DNA from 2 places in the Paenibacillus sp. Pae15 genome. Region 1 is predicted to be linked to the other one. Evidence: riboswitches for the same ligand, from Rfam matches in the RefSeq annotation. Region 1 holds a riboswitch; the other holds the start of a gene.
What was found. Region 1 has a riboswitch for thiamine pyrophosphate ahead of NR121_RS02420 (ECF transporter S component). Riboswitches for the same ligand answer to the same signal wherever they lie in the genome.

Region 1 (3,825 bases):
AGCGTCAAAGAGGATCACCCGGTCGACGAAATCTACAATCTCGTCAATTTTGTGCTCTACGATAATGACCGTCTTATCATGAGCGACTTGTTTCACGGCTTGCCATACCTCCGCCGTCCCTTCCGGGTCGAGTAGCGACGTTGGCTCGTCGAGAAACCAGACGTCCGGCTCGAGCGCCAGCAGCGAAGCGATAGCCAGCCGCTGCTTCATTCCCCCGGAAAGCGAAGCAATCGGCACATGCGGATCATCCAGCACCAGCCCGACCTGCTCCAGGCATCGCCTGATTGTCTCCGGCATCCGTTCGTGAGGCACCCCGATATTCTCAAGCACAAATGCAATCTCTTCATCTGCATAGGGCATGCAGAACTGGGCGTCGGGGTCCTGGAACAAATATCCCCACGAATGCGGAATACCGATGTCTTCATATTTGAGCGGCACCTCCAGCGCATCCGGGATCAGCCCGCTCCAAACCTGCAGAAGCGTGGATTTGCCGCAGCCGCTTGGGCCAAGCAGCAGCACCTTTTGCCCTGCGGGCACGCCCGCCGTCAAATCGTCGAACAAAAGCGACGAACTGCCGGGAAATTTCAGCCTAAGCCGCGAAACCCAGGCGACAGCGCAGTCCGCCCCGTTCAATGCACGTTCTTCCTGTCCAGAGCCTGATAATCTTCGGCGGTTGCCGGGCGCACAAGCTGGGTGACTCCGGTTTTCTCCAATGCCTTCACCATCAGGTAGGCCAGAGGCCCGCAGAAGAGATAGCCGCCGATAAACCGCATGACGATGTAAAGAATAAGATTCCAGGTTTGCAATTCGATGAGATAGCCTTTGAAAAAATCGAGCGCCAGCGCGCCTGCGCCAGCCGCAACCCCGGCCAGACCGGCTGCGGCCGCGGAGTAGCGCTGATACAGGAATGCAGCGAAAACCAGCTCGGCGCCAATCCCCTGCAGCACTCCGTAGGTAAGCAGTTCGACTCCGTATGGCGAACCGGTGATCAGCTCGCCAGAGGCTGCGGCCACTTCCGCCAGAAATGCCACCCCGGGCTTGCGGATGATCAGGAACGCAACGGTCGCCGCCATAAACCACATACCGTACATCAATTGATCAAGCTGAATACCCGGAAGCTTGGCCAGATTGTAGATGTCGGTCCATACCCGATAAATGATGCTGAACACAACCGCAATGACGACCGTGACCAAAATATCCGTCAGTTTCAATTGTTTGGACATGGTATCCCCTCTCCTTTTCTATTATTTCACGGGAGCCTTGGGGAGAATGACGCCAAAAAGGCCGCTCCCCAATGAAGGAAGCGGCCATATAGGCACAAATAAAGGCGTGTGCGCCAATGATCTCCACTTTCCTACGCTGGTATAACCCAGATCAGGTTCAGAGGGTCTAGGATCTATTGATCCAATCTCAGCCTATTCGGCTCCCCTAGTGATATACATCATATTATCACGATTGAAATATTTGTCAATACCGAGATATCGCAAAAACTCTATAGCCAATACTTACCTCTTCTGCTACAATAATCCTTGCCTAGCGTTTTAAATTTTTATTCGGAGACGCCTTTTATTGGAAGCGCTATCTTTACGGAAGGGTGAGAAGGAATGGATGGAATGATTTCAATGGAACGGGAAGCAGAAAGCTTGATCACTGCAGAGATGGTATCCGACTGCTCTTACTGCACCATGGTTTCTCCCGACCCTCTGTACAAAACACCCGTGTACTGCACCAAATACTCCGGTTCATGCCAACCGATTCAGGTGAACCTGGCCGCTTGCCTCACCTGCGGAGAATACAAAAAAACGCCTATTAGGCTTAATCTGTAGTTATAAGTTGACAAGGGAGCTCCTTTAGGAGCTTTTCTTCCTTTTTAAGGGTCGATTTATGTTTGCTTTGTGCTTCGTTCTGTGTCAAGATAAGCGTTAGATTCGCTTACTTAACATTATGAAGAGAAAACAGGTGAACCTTTCGATTATGAAGATTTCGCTATTCCGGCTTCTGACCGAGCTTTCTTCGCGCAAGACCGTATCAAAGCTGACAGGGGCATTCGCCAAATCCAGAGCCAGCAAAGCATTGATTCCACGCTTTATTCGTACTTATGGCATTCGCGAACAGGATGCGGAAAAAGCGGTTCATGAGTATGCTTCTTTAAATGATTTTTTTACCCGCAGGTTAAAAAGCGGATTGCGTCCGATCGATGAAACGCCGGATACGGTGGTCAGTCCCGTCGATGCCCTGATTACAGGAATGGGCGGCGTTCAGGAGGGGTTGATCGTCAATGTCAAAGGCCAGGACTATACGATTGATGAGCTGCTTAATCAAAGTCCCCGCACGATCAATTACAAACACGGATTCTATTTTGTCTTGTATTTGAGTCCTACCGACTATCACCGGATCCATTCGCCCGTAACAGGGACGATTCTGGAGAAGGAGCATGTCGCAGGCAAGGTATATCCGGTGAACGATTTCGGACTCAAGCATATGCGCCGGGTTCTCAGCCGCAATGAGCGGTTGATTACGTATATTCAGCATGAAACCGGGGAAGTCGCCGTCGTGAAGGTAGGGGCGCTGAATGTGAGCAGCATCCAATACGTTACCCCGCTTCCGGCAGAGCTAAACCGCGGCGACGAGTTAGCCTACTTCGAATTTGGATCCACCGTCGTGCTGCTGACCGAATCGGGCACCTTTAACCCGCGCCAGGATTTGAAGGTCGGCAGCAGGGTTGCCATGGGAGAAGCGCTCGGAACAACGAAACGGAAGGATTAGGCCGTTAGCACCTAATCGGGAAAGGAGCTTCCTGCCATGCAGGTACAAACCGGAGCAGCGGCTTCAGGACCGGTCTTTCAGAAGGCCCCGGAGTCCAACGTGAAACCAACCGTATTCCGCATACTGCTTGCCATCAGTTTAGTTCATTTGTTCAACGATTCGATTCAATCGATTATACCGGCGATTCTGCCTATTTTGAAGGATTCCATGAATTTGACCTACATGCAGACTGGTCTTATTGTGTTTGCGTTAAACATGACCGCTTCGGTCATGCAGCCGGTCATCGGCCTTTATTCGGATCGCCGCCCTTCTCCCTACATGCTGCCCCTGGGAATGGGGTTCACCTTCATCGGGGTATTGGGATTGGCTCTGGCGCCGACGTATTGGATGGTTCTGCTGTCCGTGCTGTTCGTCGGACTCGGCTCCGCCGTTTTCCACCCGGAAGGCTCGCGCGTGGCATACATGGCCGGGGGCTCTAGGCGCGGACTAGCGCAATCGATCTTTCAGGTCGGCGGCAACTCGGGCCAATCCTTGGCTCCGATCATGACTGCCCTTATCTTCGTACCGCTCGGACAATTCGGAGCGATCTGGTTCACAGCCGTAGCCGGAATGGCCATTCTTGTCCAGCTCTTCATTTCCCGCTGGTACAGCGGGTATATCGCGGCTCATCGGCCCGCCGCAAAAAAGAACGGCGTACGGGTGATGAGTCCTCTGCGCAAAAAACAAATCACTTTCGCCGTCGTGACATTGATTTTTCTCGTGTTCGCCCGGTCTTGGTATCATGCGGGCGTGACCATTTATTATCCGTTTTACTTGATGGAAAAGTTCGGCATTCCTTTGGAAAAGGCCCAAATCTACATCTTCCTGTTCGCCGCGGCGGGCGCGCTCGGCACCTTCATGGGCGGTCCGCTGTCCGATAGATTCGGACGGCGCAACCTGATCTTCTTCTCCATGGTAGGCTCCGCGCCGCTGGCTGTGCTTTTGCCTTATGCCAATGCATTCTGGGCGTACGTCATTCTGCTCATCAATGGGTTTATCCTCTTGTCGAGCTTCTCCGTC
Region 2 (3,825 bases), on a different contig from region 1:
ACGGGGCTTCCTGGCATACTTCAACCTGACGATCCACATTTTCTTTAATCATGTGCATAGGAACGTGGCCGGGTCCTTCAATCATGACCTGAACATCATGCTTCCATGCGATTCGGGTCAGCTCGCCAAGCGTCTCCAATTCGGCAAATTGAGCTTCATCATTGGCATCCGCAATGCATCCCGGGCGCAATCCATCGCCAAGGGAGAAAGCGACGTCATAGGTTTTCATGATTTCACAAATTTCTTCAAAATGAGTATAAAGGAAATTTTCCTGATGATGCGCCAAACACCACGCCGCCATGATGGAACCGCCGCGGGATACGATTCCCGTAACCCGCTTCGCCGTCAAAGGAACATAGCGTAACAGCACACCGGCATGAATGGTAAAGTAGTCGACGCCTTGTTCGGCTTGTTCGATCAGGGTATCCCGATAAATTTCCCAAGTCAGATCCTCCGCTTTACCGCCGACTTTTTCCAAGGCCTGATAAAGAGGGACGGTACCGATGGGCACGGGGGAGTTGCGAATGATCCATTCACGGGTGGTATGAATATGTTTGCCTGTGGACAGGTCCATGATGGTATCTGCGCCCCAGCGGGTCGCCCATCTCATTTTTTCGACTTCTTCTTCAATCGACGAAGCGACAGCCGAATTGCCGATATTGGCATTGATTTTGACTAAAAATTTACTGCCGATAATCATCGGCTCGCTTTCCGGGTGATTGATGTTGCACGGAATTATCGCCCGGCCTCGTGCGACTTCGCTGCGGACAAATTCCGGGGAGACGTTCTCGCGTATGGCGATATATTCCATTTCGGGCGTAATGATTCCTTTTCTGGCATAATGCATCTGCGTTACATTCGCTCCGCTTTTGGCTCGTAACGGTTTGCGCTGCAATCCCGGAAATCGTTCTTCCCGCTTGACGGATTCTTCTTTTGAATATCCGTTGTCCTCCGGCTTGACCGCTCTTCCCGCATATTCTTCAACATCGCCGCGCTCCAATATCCAATTCCGGCGGTTAAGCGGAAGTCCCGAGCGAATATCGGTTTGGATGCTGCCGTCTGTGTATGGACCGCTGCAATCATATACCCTGACAGGCGGGTTCTCTTGTACATTGCCGCCGCTGGTTGTCGGGGTTAGGCTAATTTCCCGCATAGGTACTTTAATATCCTCCCGCGAACCCTGCACATACACCTTCTTGCTCCCCGGAAAAGACGAAAGATGAGGGGCTGCTTCTTTTTCTTTGATTTCGCTTGCCATTTCAATTCCTCCTCAGAATGAATGTGATCAAGCGGAGAAACCCTTCGATGCAAACCAAAAAGACCGCAACGGGAAAGAAGCGGTCTTTGAATACACAAAGGCTAGGACTTTTCCTCCGCTGGCATTACCCAGATCAGGTTTTACGGTCGACAGCAATCGGCTGTCCTCTCAGCCTGGCAACTCCCAAGCTCCCGTTGTTATTCAACTGTCATACCAATAATAACCATAAGATCTTGAAAAATCAACCTGTTTTTATATCACGGCACCCTGTTGGAATGATGATTCCGGTGCGGAGCATTGCAGAATTTAGTGCTTCAGAATCTTCCTGAAATCGGTTATGATAAACAGTGAACGTGTGCATTAAAGCGGGGTGGATGAATGAAGTGAAAACGGGGAGATACCGGGGATGAATGATACGCCTGAAGTGCGAAACTATAGGATACCGCTGTTTTGTACGGTCACGTTGCTGTTCTGGTTTTCGATGTATACTTGTGTGCCGATCTTGACCGCATACGTTGAATATCTGGGCGCCTCTTATAAAATGGCCGGACTGATTGTCGGCATGTACGGATTGAGTCAAATGCTTCTGCGGATACCGGTGGGCGTGGTCTCGGACCGTTATCACAAGCACAAATGGTTTATTGTATTCGGCTTGTTTTTTTCGGTTTTATCCGGTGTCGGGATTCTGGTTACGCAGGAACTGACGTGGATTCTCCTGCTCAGGGCCGCGGCAGGCGCGGCTGCGGCGACGTGGGTAGATTTTACGGTTTTGTTTGCCAGCTACTACCGTCAGGAAGAGACGACGCAAGCGATCGGAACGATTTCATTTTACAACTCGCTCGGTCAAATGTTCGGCATTCTCTGCGGCGGGTGGTTCGCGGATAGGTATGGCTGGGAATCTTCTTTTCTTATCGGTGCCGCCGTAGGCGCTCTGGGGCTTGCGGGTGCTTTCTTTCTTGTAGAAACCCCTAAGAAAAGCACACAGCCCATGACCTTCAAAGGCATGCTGGAGGTAGGCGGCGACAAGAGGCTGTTGACCGTCTCTTTTCTGGCTGTCCTTTTTCAATTGCTGACATTCGCTACGGTTTTTGGATTTACTCCCGTATATGCCCAGTCGATCGGAGCGACGAAGCTCGATATGGGACTGCTGACGTTCTTTTCCACGTTTCCTATGGCGATAGCGTCCCTGGTAGGGGGCAGATATGTAGCCCGGAAACTGGGTGAAAACCATATCATCATCATCGGCTTCATCTTTTCCGGAATCTTTACAATTCTTATACCGTTTTCTTCAACCTTGTGGATGCTGATGGTTACCCAATGTCTTGCGGGGATCGGCCGTGGACTCACAGCGCCCGTATTGATGGCTCTCAGCATAAAGCATATGGATGCGGGAAGAAGGGCTACAGCGATGGGGTTTTATCAGGCCATCTATGGCTTGGGGATGTTTGCAGGTCCGCTGGTCATGGGGGTAGCCGGAGATTTGCTGACCTTGCGGCAGGGTTTTATTATGATCGGCGCTTTAGGATGTGCAACGGCTCTGCTGTCCCATGCGTTGTTAAAGCAGCGCGGTCTTCCGTTAGGGGATACCCGTTCTGCGAATGATCAGGCCTGATCATTCGCAAACCAAACGCCCGAGCTGTTAGCCCGAGCGCAGGTCGATGGATCATATTAGATGAACCATGCAGTCGAAACGATAACGAGAAGAATGAAAAGGACGAGAATCACGCCAATAGAAGTAAAACCTCTTGCGAAGCTCATTGATGACAGCCTCCTTTCGCTATAACATATTGTCATCTTATGAATTACATTGATCGGGGGATTGGGTCTTTTCTAAAAATGTATATATATAACAAGTGAAATCCGGTCATTTATTTCGGAGGCAAGCTGGTTTGGAACTCGGAAAAGAGAAGAAAAAGAGCTGCGACCGCATTCTGGCATTCTTTTTTTTTGAGTCATTTTGCCGGGAGATGCCAAAGGAAAGGGGCGGGCCGAATGATCCCTCTAAAGATTTCCAAAGAGCAAAAAGAACAAATGGTGTGGCGCGTTCAGCAATATTTTGAAAAAGAAAGAACCGAATCGATCGGAAATCTGGAGGCCGAGCAGTTGATTGATTTTATGATCGGACTGGTAGGACCCCCGGTATACAACCATGCCATTGGGGATGCCAGACGAACGTTGCTGGAGAGGATGTCGGCGCTGGAAGACGAGCTGTACTCCCTGGAGAAACCGGTGGGAAGAAGCCGGTAGACGGGAGGCGATGAGTCGCCTGTAGAATGGAGGAGCGAGATGGTAAAAACGATAAGAAACGGATTGATATTTGCCGCGGCGGTTCATTTTTTGTTATTTACCGTTCAGATCATTTCCGGTTATGTGATGACGATGCTCTATGTTCCCGATATCATCAGTACCTATGAATCCGTAGAGGTGCATCATCGGACCGTATCGTTCGGTACAGCCGTGAAGGTTCCGGGGTGGGCTTATATGATTACCTTTATCGGTTGTGTACTGCTCTATGCCTTTCTCATCAAGCCGGCACTCCACCACTGGAAGCAGCGAAGAAACAGACA

Region 2: linked by a shared signal. The riboswitch ahead of thiC (phosphomethylpyrimidine synthase ThiC) and the one ahead of NR121_RS02420 (ECF transporter S component) in region 1 are both predicted to bind thiamine pyrophosphate.

What each region holds. Positions count from the first base shown of each region.
Region 1 is NZ_JALJRM010000002.1:142,275-146,099, reverse strand. Features, by position in the region: gene NR121_RS02425 (ABC transporter ATP-binding protein) at 1-633, opposite strand, end outside; gene NR121_RS02420 (ECF transporter S component) at 630-1,223, opposite strand; TPP riboswitch at 1,335-1,440, opposite strand; gene NR121_RS02415 (hypothetical protein) at 1,614-1,826, shown strand; gene asd (archaetidylserine decarboxylase) at 1,975-2,766, shown strand; gene NR121_RS02405 (MFS transporter) at 2,803-3,825, shown strand, end outside.
Region 2 is NZ_JALJRM010000006.1:51,377-55,201, forward strand. Features, by position in the region: gene thiC (phosphomethylpyrimidine synthase ThiC) at 1-1,258, opposite strand, end outside; TPP riboswitch at 1,351-1,463, opposite strand; gene NR121_RS06695 (MFS transporter) at 1,665-2,870, shown strand; gene NR121_RS06700 (sporulation protein YjcZ) at 2,927-3,016, opposite strand; gene NR121_RS06705 (DUF2164 domain-containing protein) at 3,251-3,505, shown strand; gene NR121_RS06710 (hypothetical protein) at 3,545-3,825, shown strand, end outside.